One region of the Bacillus tuaregi genome, then DNA from elsewhere that is predicted to be linked to it. Evidence: riboswitches for the same ligand, from Rfam matches in the RefSeq annotation. Region 1 holds a riboswitch; each other region holds the start of a gene.
The links. Region 1 has a riboswitch for S-adenosylmethionine ahead of BQ5321_RS06045 (methionine ABC transporter ATP-binding protein). Riboswitches for the same ligand answer to the same signal wherever they lie in the genome.
Positions count from the first base shown of each region.

Region 1 (4,129 bases):
AAATATGGCATCAAGGTAAGCTTTGTCGATCCAGAGGATCCAGAAAACTTCCGCTCAGCGATCACCGAGAAAACGAAGGCTGTGTTTGCTGAAACAATCGGTAACCCAAGCCTGAAGGTGCTAGACATTGAGAAAGTGGCTGAAATTGCTCATGAAGCAGGCGTGCCGCTGATTATTGACAATACGTTTGCAACGCCGTATCTATGCCGTCCGATTGAATTTGGTGCAGATATTGTCGTTCATTCGGCAACCAAATGGTTATTAGGTAATGGAACGACAACAGGCGGAATTATCGTCGATGGTGGTAAATTTGATTGGAATTCACCGAAGTTCCCTGGCTTTACAGAGCCTGATGACAGCTATCACGGTCTTGTATATGCGGAAGCAGTTGGTGCTGCAGCTTATATTACAAAAGCACGTGTGCAACTTCTACGTGATATGGGACCTGCTTTAAGCCCGCAAAATGCTTTCTATTTCGTTCTTGGACTGGAAACATTGCATGTAAGAATGAAGGAGCATGTGGCGAATGCTGTAAAGGTAACCGAGTATTTAGAAAACCACCCTGGCGTCGACTGGGTTCTATACCCTGGTAGTGAAAGCAGTGCGGATAAAGCACTTGTGGAGAAATATTTACCAAAGGGCGCTGGCTCTATGATCGTTTTTGGCATCAAAGGCGGCAGAGAGGCTGGAGCAAAGCTCATTAACAATATTGAACTTTGGGCACATGTGGCGAATGTCGGTGATGCAAAGAGCCTGATCATTCATCCAGCTAGTACAACTCACCAGCAGCTTGACGCAGAAGGCTTGCAAGCAGCCGGTGTAACAGAGGATTTAATCCGTCTTTCTGTTGGAATTGAAAATGTTGAGGATTTAATTGATGATTTAGAGCAGGCTATTCAAAAGGCAACTGGAGAGACTTCACGATAAGCGGTAAGGACGAATTAGATTAAACTATTATTATAGTAGAATATGAATATTTGTTGACACCCTTTTCTATCCATGATACGATATCACTCGTAATTGTCAGAGAAATTGATATCTTTGAACTTAATATACAGGTTTGCTCTTATCAAGAGAGGTGGAGGGATGTGCCCGATGAAACCCGGCAACCGTCAATTGCTAATGGTCAATTGACACGGTGCCAATTCACACAAAGCGCTTGAGCTTTGATAGATGAGAGAAAGGTAGCAACAGCCTAGTGCCTTTCTGCTCATATGCGGAAAGGCATTTATTTGTATAAAAGCTAATGATTAACCTAATTTCTGTTAAGCAGAATGGGATATTCTATGGATAGTAAAGGGGTGAAATCACGATGATTTCAATCAAGAATGTAAAAAAAATATTCTCTACAAGGCAAGGCAATGTGACAGCCGTTACAGATGTTAATCTTGAAATTAAAGAAGGCGAAATATTTGGTGTCATTGGCTATAGTGGTGCCGGAAAAAGTACACTCATTAGAATGCTGAATGGTCTGGAGCTCCCTTCTGACGGAACGGTTACGGTCGCAGATAAACAGGTATCACATATAAAAGGGGCTAAGCTGAGAGAAGCCCGCCAAGAAATCAGCATGATTTTCCAGCATTTTAATCTTTTATGGTCGAGAACGGTAAGAGAAAATATCTCCTTCCCGCTTGAAATTGCCGGGGTTTCGAAGCAAAAGCGTATGAAAAGAGTCGATGAGCTGATTCAGCTTGTTGGACTTCAAGGCAGAGAGGATTCCTATCCGTCACAGCTAAGCGGTGGTCAAAAGCAAAGGGTTGGGATTGCAAGAGCACTTGCTAACAATCCAAAGGTATTATTATGTGATGAAGCGACATCAGCGCTTGATCCAGAAACAACAGATCAAATTTTGGAGCTGTTGGTTGATATTAACAAAAGACTTGGATTAACGATTGTCCTAATCACCCATGAGATGCATGTCATTCGAAAGATTTGTCATCGTGTTGCCGTCATGGATGCAGGGAAAGTGGTAGAAATGGGCACAGTATTAGAGGTCTTTAAAAATCCGCAGCAGGCCATTACGAAGCGCTTTGTTCAGCAGGTGACAGAGCCTGAGGAGACAAAAGCAACCATTGATCATTTGCTTTCAGAGTATCATTCCGGAAGAGTGGTTCAGCTTACCTTTATTGGTGATGGTGCTGAAAAGCCATTAATCACCAATTTAATCCGGCATTTTGAGATTACGATTAATATTCTTCAGGGGAAAATCTCGCAAACACAAAATGGGGCCTATGGGACCTTGTTTATCCACCTTGATGGGGAAAATAGCGAAATTGAAAAAGCCATTGAGTATATCGATACACAGCAGGTTGGCTTGGAGGTGATGCCGAATGCTTAATCAATGGTTCCCAAATGTGAACTGGGAAAAAATGTGGGAAGCGACAAATGAAACCTTATATATGACAGGGATTTCCACTCTTGCTACGTTTATTCTTGGTATTATTCTAGGATTACTATTATTTTTAACAGCAAAGGGGAATTTATGGCAGAATTACGCCATTAATAAAGTAATTAGTGCCGTGGTGAATATCTTTCGCTCGATTCCGTTTATCATCTTGATTGTTCTATTAATTCCTTTTACAAAGCTGGTATTTGGAACGATGATTGGTGAAAATGCGGCATTACCGGCCTTGATTATCGGTTCAGCGCCATTTTATGCCCGTATGGTAGAAATTGGCCTTCGGGAAATTGATAAAGGGGTCATTGAAGCAGCAAGGTCAATGGGAGCGAAAACCTCGACGATTATTTGGAAGGTATTAATTCCGGAATCACTTCCGGCTCTCATCTCAGGGATTACCGTTACAGCCATTTCATTGGTTGGTTTTACGGCCATGGCAGGTGTCATCGGTGCGGGAGGACTAGGAAACCTAGCCTATCTTGAAGGGTTCCAGCGCAGCCGTTTCGATGTTACGTTAATGGCCACGATTATTGTTCTTGTGATTGTATTTATCATCCAATTTATTGGAGATATTATAACAACTAAAATAGATAAAAGGTAAAGGGGATGTCAAAATGAAAAAGTGGTTAACTGCATTATTCTCATTAGTGTTTGTACTTGTGCTGGCAGCTTGCGGCGGTGCGGCAGATGAAAGTAAGGACGATTCTTCAGCAGATTCAAAAGAAGAAACGAAAAAGCTTGTAATCGGTGCATCTAATGTACCACATGCTGAAATTCTGGAAGAGGCTAAGCCTATTTTAGAGGAAAAGGGAATTGAGCTTCAAATTGAAACATTCCAGGATTATGTGCTTCCAAATCAGGCCCTAGATTCAAAGGATCTTGATGCAAACTTTTTTCAGCATATCCCATATTTTGAAAATCAAATGAAGGAAAATAATTATGATTTTGCCAATGCGGGTGGGATCCACATCGAGCCAATTGGTATTTATTCCAAGAAGTATAAATCTTTAAGTGATCTACCAGAGAAAGCACAGGTGATTATCAGTAACTCTGTGGCAGACCATGGACGTGTACTTTCCTTGTTAGAACAAGAAGGCTTAATTACCTTAAAAGACGGCATTGATAAAACAGCAGCTACATTAGAGGATATTGTGGAAAATCCTCGAAACCTAGAATTTGACACAGAGTATGCAGCAGAGCTACTGCCACAAATTTATAATAACGACGAGGGTGACATTGTACTAATCAATTCCAACTTTGCCATTGATGCTGGCTTAAATCCACTTGAGGATTCCATTGCCATCGAAGACAGTGAATCACCATATGTCAACATTATTGCTGTTCGCAGCGGAGACGAAAATAAAGAAGAAATCAAAACGTTAGTTGAAGTGTTACGCTCAAAGGAAATTCAAGATTTTATTTTAGAACAATATGAAGGTGCAGTTGTACCTGTATCTGAGTAAAAGGCATCATAGTAAAGCCGCAGCGCTGCCATCCATAAGGATGGTGGAGCTGTGGCTTTACGTTTTTTTTACAATAACAAAATGGGTCTTGCAAGCCAAGCGGGGATGTTTTTATCCACGAAAATAGCCGAGAATGTAAGAAAAGTGTCGAACGATATGAATGAATAACCAAAAAACGGGAAAAATCGCCGAAAATGGGTTATTTTCAGGTTTGAGCAGTATCGTGCGGTGGTGTTAGAGTATAAAAATAAAAAACATCAGGCTATAA
Region 1 is NZ_LT629731.1:801,537-805,665, forward strand. It holds gene BQ5321_RS06040 (O-acetylhomoserine aminocarboxypropyltransferase/cysteine synthase family protein) at 1-927, shown strand, start outside; SAM riboswitch class I at 1,064-1,180, shown strand; gene BQ5321_RS06045 (methionine ABC transporter ATP-binding protein) at 1,313-2,338, shown strand; gene BQ5321_RS06050 (methionine ABC transporter permease) at 2,331-2,999, shown strand; gene BQ5321_RS06055 (MetQ/NlpA family ABC transporter substrate-binding protein) at 3,013-3,861, shown strand.

Region 2 (4,129 bases), 580 kb from region 1:
TTTTCACCAGGCAATTTTCCAAGAATTCATCTGGAGAAAATTCCAGTTACCTCTTCACAGGTTAAAGCAGGTAAGTATTTTGTTGTTGTGTCTATTCTTTTCTTCATTCAGGTTATGTTTGGTGCTTTATTGGCTCACTATTACACAGAGCCTGATTCTTTCTTCGGCATCAAGTGGATTGTCGAGCTATTACCGTTTAGTTTTTCAAAAGGGGCACATCTACAATTAGCTATTTTCTGGATTGCTACCGCCTGGTTAGGATTAGGAATTTATGTAGCCCCACTTGTTGGCGGGTATGAGCCGAAGCATCAGGGTAAGTTAGTTAATATTCTATTTTGGGCCCTTGTCGTATTAGTCTTTGGCAGCTTAGCTGGTGAATGGTTAGGGGTTAATGGCTATCTTGGCAATGCTTGGTTCATGTTTGGTCATCAAGGATGGGAATATTTGGAGTTAGGCCGATTCTGGCAATATCTATTAGCCGCCGGAATGATGATTTGGTTGTTTATCGTCTTTAGGGGGATTAGGAGTGCCTTAAAGCGGGAAACGGATCGAGGTGGTCTTGTCCATCTCTTATTCTATGCATCCATTGGTGTACCGTTATTCTATGTTTTTGCTTTCCTAATTCAGCCGGATACAAGCTACACAATGGCCGATTACTGGCGTTGGTGGATTGTTCATTTATGGGTAGAAGGTATATTTGAAGTCTTTGCCGTTGTCGTGATTGGTTTCCTATTAGTTCGCATGAAACTGGTAACGAAAAAATCAACGATTCGACAACTATACTTCCAAATTACGATTTTACTAGGAAGCGGAGTTCTTGGAATTGGTCATCACTATTATTATAACGGCTCATCAGAAGTCTGGATTGCCATTGGCTCGGTCTTCTCTGCTCTAGAAATTATCCCGTTAACTTTATTGATTTTAGAAGCGTATTCACAATATAAAATGCTTCGAGATGGAGGGATTGATTTCCCTTATAAATCGACCTTCTGGTTCTTAATATCAACCGCACTTTGGAATTTAGTCGGTGCTGGTGTACTAGGATTCTTAATCAATCTGCCAGTTGTGAACTATTTTGAACATGGTCAGCAATTAACACCGGCACATGCCCACGGGGCGATGATGGGGGTATATGGAATGTTTGCGATTGCGCTGCTTCTTTACTCCTTAAGAAATATCGTTAAGCCAAAGGCGTGGAGCGACAAATTCCTCAAATTCATCTGCTGGATGTTGAATATTGGATTAGCAGGAATGGTCTTTATTACTTTATTACCGATTGGGTTCATACAACTGAAGCTGGCTTACGATCAAGGCTATTGGGCATCCCGTGACCCAGAAACGTATTTTGGCATAGAAGCCGTTCAGAATTTGCTTTTAGTCAGATCAGTCCCGGATACCATTTTCTTAATTGGTGTCATTGGGCTTGTCATCTTCTGTATTAAAGCACTGTTTAATCTAAGGAAGCCTACACACGGGGAGAATGAACTTCTACCGGTGCAGGACTTAGCAGCAGATGAAGAAGAATGATAGTAGTAGGATTCGTTCAAATATGAAGTGATAAAAAGGCTAATAAAAAATTTTAGAGAAACACGCTTGAAACTGATAGCACTGATTAGTGATTTAATGGATGAGCAGCTGAATGTTACATTAAGTTCGGAATGGTGGTGGATTGCTCAAATACTCTATCATTTGTATTCAACGGAGAAGGAAATAGCCCAATTTGTCTTACAGTCTCTGAAAACAATTAGTAAAAAGGTAGAGGAGAGGGACGTATCTTTCATTGAAGCTTGTAATGTAATAGCTAAAGCTGCCGAAGTGCCGCCTGAGGCATTCTTCAGTAAAAAGGAAATCACTCAGTTATTAGAAGCATCGAGGTTTCAATATACACAAGCTATTTTTAATGAAACACATAAAAGATCTTTAACAGAAAAGTCAGTTGAGCATCCAGGCTTTGGAGAGATTAGTTTAAAGAATATGCTAGATGTGATTTGGTTACACGAAGAACAGCATCTTCAGCAACTGAAAGAAATAAAGCAGCAATTAGTTAAGTGCCCTAATTAGTTAGCAATCTATTATCCATCTAATCTCCGTTACTTGAAATGGCCTATGGTACTCCCTATAAAAAAATCCGTTATTTATTGATGCCATGGCAACAGCTGTCTTGAATAGGAGCGATTAACTTAATCAATCCTTATAGAATATTACAGGGGTGAACTATATGGAGAAACAATCGATTCCTTCTTATCAACTATTTAATGAAGGTCATTTTTCAAAAAATATAATATTTAAAAGTAACCATAGCCAGGTATTTCTGTTAAATTTACTGCCGGGTCAAGAGATGCCTTCTCATTATCACATCGGTGCTGAATTATACTTACATGTCCTTCAAGGCAGCGGAACATTTAGTATCGATGGACATGAGCTTATCGTAAGTCAAAATGAGGTGATACATTGTGATGGAACCCAGAGATTAGGCTTTGCTAATACAGGAAATGAAAATGTATCTATCTTTGTAACGCTTAGTAAAATGAATCGCTAAAAATGGATGGATGAAAGAGTGAAAAGAGATTCGGATATATGCATGATTCTGTTAATTTTTTACTTGAAAATGAGCTAAGGACATGTTAACATCATTAACAATATAATAATTCAAAAAAATAAAATAGCGATAACTTCTTATCCAGAGCGGTGGAGGGACAGGCCCTATGAAACCCGGCAACCATTAAGGCGAATTCTTGCCTTGAACGGTGCTAATTCCTGCAAAGGCAGCAGCCTTTGAAAGATGAGAGGAATGTGTGTTAAACATACGAACCTCTCTTTTAAGCAAAGAGAGGTTTTTTGGATGTTAAGAAGCTATCGCTCGAAAAGGAGCGAACGAAAATGGAAAAAGCAGTATTTGGTGCAAGCGGGTTCTTTAGTCAACAAGCATTTCAGACAGCCTTACGAGGGGTTGAAAAGGTTTCAATCAATCACCCGAGCGGGACAAACTTAGACATAGTGGAAATATGGTTTAATCCATGGAAGGTATCCTACAAAGAGCTATTGGATTTATTTTTCGATCTACATGACCCTACGGCAAAAGAGGGACAGCCTGATGATAATCAATCATTGATTTTCTTCGCTGATCATCATCAGCTTGCATTGGCTAAACAAAAGAAATGTGAGCTGAAGCCGTTTTTTAAAGATCGTATTATTACACAAATTACTCCGTTTTGTGAACACACTCAATTCCATGCAGAGGCATAAAATAACAATTGTACGAAACCACAGAAAAAAACATCAGCTGAGAAATAGGAATTATTCATAATAAAACGGTGTGAAATTCAAGTTTCACACCGTTTTCGTTCGAATTAAAGAGTATTCACCTTTTGAATCAGCTGATCCCATTGTTGAAGGAAGTCCTCTGGTGTTAAGGGAGGACTGTAGAGATATCCCTGTATGTGCGTACACTGTTTCATTTGTAAAATATTCTTTTGTACCTGTGTTTCGACCCCTTCGGCAATGACCTCAAGCTGTAAATGCTGGGCCATCGAAATAATGGTTGAGACTATCGTATGATCCTGTTCATTCTCTGTGAGATCATGGATAAAGGATCGGTCAATTTTCAGACGGTCGATGGGGAGATGCTTTAAGTAATGCAACGAAGAATAACCTGTCCCAAAATCATCAATGGCAATTTTACAGCCTAAATTTTTTAGCTCCTGCATCGTTTTGGAGGCGTGCTCCATATTCATCATCATGCTTTCCGTAATTTCAAGCTCTAAAGCCTCTGGTGGTAATTCCGTTTCAAGCAGAATCCCCTTCACCGTATCGTTCAGGTCCTGTGAATAAAATTGACGTGAGGACAGGTTCACAGCGATGCTTAAGGAGGAGTACCCGAGATTATGCCACTCCTTTAATTGTCTACACGATGTTCGAAGCACCCATTCACCGATGGGAATAATCAGTCCGGTATTTTCTGCCATCGGGATAAATTGGTCAGGTGAAATGGGACCATAGCTTGGATGATCCCAGCGAAGCAATGCTTCCAACCCTTGTATCTTACCAGAAACAATATCTATCTGCGGCTGATAGACGAGACGAAGCTCTTGATTATGCAAGGCATAATACAAATCGTTCTCCAAAACAA
Region 2 is NZ_LT629731.1:1,376,755-1,380,883, forward strand. It holds gene BQ5321_RS08805 (nitric-oxide reductase large subunit) at 1-1,527, shown strand, start outside; gene BQ5321_RS08810 (DinB family protein) at 1,555-2,061, shown strand; gene BQ5321_RS08815 (cupin domain-containing protein) at 2,219-2,539, shown strand; SAM riboswitch class I at 2,674-2,789, shown strand; gene BQ5321_RS08820 (peptide-methionine (S)-S-oxide reductase) at 2,881-3,246, shown strand; gene BQ5321_RS08825 (EAL domain-containing protein) at 3,351-4,129, opposite strand, start outside.
Region 2: linked by a shared signal. The riboswitch ahead of BQ5321_RS08820 (peptide-methionine (S)-S-oxide reductase) and the one ahead of BQ5321_RS06045 (methionine ABC transporter ATP-binding protein) in region 1 are both predicted to bind S-adenosylmethionine.

Region 3 (4,129 bases), 640 kb from region 1:
CATCTTGTTTTCCTTAGCAAAGGTTTCGAGATAAATAGAATGCTGGAATAGGTTAGCATCGATATCGCCTGTATCTAAGGCATTATTCGGCTGAATGTAGTCACTGAACTCCACTAGCTTTACTGTGTAGCCTTTTTCCTCTAAGCCTGGCTTGATGATTTTTGTAACCATGTCACTATAGGGTCCTGCTGTTGCACCAAATTTGATTTCCTTTGATTCTGTTGTCGATGCTTCTTGCGTTTCACTCTTTTCTTCATTGCCGCCGCAGGCTGCGAGGACGACTGCTGCAAGTAGTAAGATAAAACTAATAAGCCATTTTTTCATGTGTGATTCCTTCTTTCTGTTATTTAATTTTTTATTGTATTATCGTTTATCAACGGCTTTGGAGATAAAGTCTCCAAGCAGCTGGATGAGCTGAACGAGTACGATTAAGATGACGACAGTGGCAATCATTATCGTGTTGTCGTAGCGGTAATAGCCGAAGCGAATGGCTAAATCACCAATTCCACCGCCGCCGACCGTACCGGCCATCGCTGAGAATCCAATTAAACTAATTAGAGTTAGTGTAATACCAGAAATAATGCCCGATTTAGCCTCTAAGAGGAGAACATCCTTGATGATCATCCATGGAGTAGCACCAGCCGCAATGGCTGCCTCAATCACCCCTTTATCGATTTCTCGTAGGGCTGTTTCAACGATGCGGGCAAAGAACGGAATCGCCGCAACGGAAAGCGAAACACTTGCTGCTGTTGGTCCTATCGTTGTTCCGACTAATGATTTCGTCAATGGAATTAACGCGACCAGCAGGATGATAAAGGGGATGGAGCGTACCATATTCACAATAAAGCCAAGAACACTTTGCACGAGTCGGTTTTCCCAGAATAGCTCTTTATCTGTTACATAAAGCAGAACTCCAATCGGAAGACCGATGACAATCGCAATGATTAAGGAAATGCCAATCATATAAATGGTCTGGAAAAATGCAGTGTTAATATCAGGAATGAGTTCGATTAAATGGTTGAAGTCAAATGCCATTCTGAATCACCTCCACCTGTGCGGTTCGTTTTTCAATAAAATGAAGCGCCTGATTGATTTCTTCTTTTTGACCATTCAGCTCCATGACAAAGATCCCAAGCGGTGCTTCACCGATATACTCAATTGAGCCGTGAAGAAAATTGCCATTCACATTAAACCGCTGCAGTGTATCCGAAATCACACTGTCACCGGCAACATCGCCTTTGAAGGTGACTTTTACAATGATGCCTTTACACTTTTGTAAAATAGCTTCTGGAATCTCAAAGGAAACTACACTTTTAATAAATTCCTTTGCCAGGTCTGTCTGTGGGTTAGAGAAAATATCATACACAGGACCTTCTTCGATAACCCTTCCCTTTTGCATAATGGCCACCCGGTGACAGATTTCCTTTACCACGTTCATCTCGTGAGTAATTAAGACAATCGTAATATTTAATTCTCGATTAATCTTCTTTAATAGCTCAAGGATGGACCTTGTTGTCGTTGGGTCCAACGCAGAGGTTGCTTCATCACATAATAGGACGGATGGGTTATTCGCCAGTGCCCTTGCAATGCCGACACGCTGCTTTTGACCGCCACTGAGCTGTGACGGATAGACATCCTTTTTGTCAGCAAGTCCAACCATTTCAAGCAGCTCTTCAACACGTCCATTGATTTGATTTGCTGGTGTTTTGGCTGCCTTTAAGGAAAATGCAATATTTTCAGAGACGGTTTTTTGACTGATTAAGTGAAAATGCTGGAAAATCATGCCGATCCTTAAACGCTGCTTACGTAAGCTATCGCTATTTAGCTTAGTCAGGTCAATTCCATTCACACTAATGATGCCTGACGACGGTCGCTCTAGTAGATTAATGCAGCGAAGCAACGAGCTTTTTCCGGCTCCAGAATAACCGACAATCCCATAGATTTCGCCTTTTTTTATGAAAAGGGACACGTTATCTACACCTTTGACAGGGCCGCTTTTCGTTTGATAAGTCTTTGAAAGATTTTGAATATTAATCATAGAATCCCCTCCTTTTTCAAAAGTCTATTAAACCAATTTATTTAGGTGGTTTTATAAGTGAACTAGCTCCTCGTTATTAGAAAATCCCTTTCTACTAAAAAATGCTTCTTTCAATTGAAAGAAGCATCGAAACTCGGTCTATCATTTCGACTTATCTTTCAGAATGAAAGTCATTCTGCAGGATTTGGCACCTTCCCATGTGGGGGTTGCCGGACGTCATAGGGCCTTGTCCCTCGGTCACTCTGGATAAGTTAGGTATTTAGTTATGATTAGTATAGTACTAATATTATAATCATCTGTCAATATATTAAATTCACTTTTTTAAGAAAATAATAAAAGTGGATGTTTAACTTCATTCAGCAATTGCTTTTTGTACCGAAAGCTTGCGACAGGTACAGAAGTCCTCCACTTCTATCAACCTGCATAACTTTAACAGAGTCAATTATATAAGTCTGTTCGTCTGTCCTGGAAAATTGGGATGGTGCGACGGACTTTTTCCACCTCTTGTAAATCGATCTCTGCATAGTAGATGGCCTCTTCTGTATGACCGCCAATTAGAATTTCCCCCCATGGAGCAATAACCATCGAATGACCGTTAAAGGCATTGTTCGGGTCTGACCCAACGCGGTTTACGGCGACAACATAGCATTGGTTTTCAATCGCACGAGCCTGTAACAATAACTGCCAATGGTCGATCCTTGGTGTCGGCCATTCAGCTGGAATAAACATTATGTTAGCACCATTCAAGACATGGGCACGAATCCATTCAGGAAAACGGAGGTCATAGCAAATGACACCACCACATGTCGTACCGTCTAACTCAAAGGTATTCATTGTTTGACCGGCATCCAAATAGACATGTTCATCCATTAGTTTAAATAGGTGGGCTTTGTCATATTCCGAAATGATCTGTCCGTCTCGGTCCGCAATATACATCGTATTATAGAATTTACCCTGTCTTTTTGTTGAAACCGACCCACCTACAATATTTACTCTATATTCCTTTGCCAGATTTGAGAAAAGAGTTTTTGTCCGTTCACCATTAGGATCTGCTAGTATGTCAAGCTGCTTTAGGGCATAGCCGGTGTTCCACATTTCTGGCAGTACTACTACATCTGCCTGGTTTTTTGCAGCCTTTCTAATCGCTTCATCAACCTTTGGATAATTCTTTTCTGGCTGCCCATATTCGATATCCATTTGCACTACTGCTATTTTCATTTCATCACCACCGCTAGACAAGTTACTATAAAGATTATAGAATCTTACGTAAAATCGCAAACTATTTTATTCACTATTCTGTATGATAAATAATAGATTTTTCTAATCAGCTACTGCTATTTTCATAAAAAGAGGGGATGTCTCATGAATTATTCTGATCGATTAAAAAGGTTACCAGTGCAATTTTTCTCAACACTTGTAAATAAAGTGAACAAAGCGATTGGGGAGGGGAGGGATATTATTAACCTGGGACAGGGTAACCCAGACCAGCCGACACCTCCTCATATTGTTAAGGCTTTGCAGCAGGCAGCCGAGGATCCCCAGACACATAAATACTCTTTGTTTCGCGGTTTGCCCCAATTAAAAGAGGCCGCCTGTGATTTTTATTATAAACAATACGGTGTTGAATTGAATCCAGAAACAGAGGTAGCGATTCTCTTCGGAACGAAGACAGGGCTTGTCGAATTACCAATGTGCCTCCTAAATGAGGATGAATTGATGCTGCTCCCAGATCCGGGTTACCCTGACTATTTATCAGGTGTTGTGCTTGGGAATGTACAGTATGATACCTTGCCGCTGCTTGAGAAAAATCAGTTTTTACCGGATTATTCTATGCTCACCGAGGCGCAAAAGGAAGCAGCACGGTTAATGTATTTAAATTATCCTAATAATCCAACCGGTGCTACCGCTGATATTTCTTTTTTTGAAGAGACTGTCAGGTTTGCTAAGGAAAATGATATTACGGTATTACATGATTTTGCCTATGGTGCAATCGGTTATGATGGAAATAGACCTGTTAGCTTTCTTGAGGCAGAGGGTGCGAAGGATGTCGGGATTGAAATGTACACGCTATCGAAAACCTATAATATGGCA
Region 3 is NZ_LT629731.1:161,977-166,105, forward strand. It holds gene BQ5321_RS03135 (MetQ/NlpA family ABC transporter substrate-binding protein) at 1-324, opposite strand, end outside; gene BQ5321_RS03140 (methionine ABC transporter permease) at 364-1,035, opposite strand; gene BQ5321_RS03145 (methionine ABC transporter ATP-binding protein) at 1,025-2,038, opposite strand; SAM riboswitch class I at 2,187-2,291, opposite strand; gene BQ5321_RS03150 (carbon-nitrogen family hydrolase) at 2,477-3,256, opposite strand; gene BQ5321_RS03155 (pyridoxal phosphate-dependent aminotransferase) at 3,401-4,129, shown strand, end outside.
Region 3: linked by a shared signal. The riboswitch ahead of BQ5321_RS03145 (methionine ABC transporter ATP-binding protein) and the one ahead of BQ5321_RS06045 (methionine ABC transporter ATP-binding protein) in region 1 are both predicted to bind S-adenosylmethionine.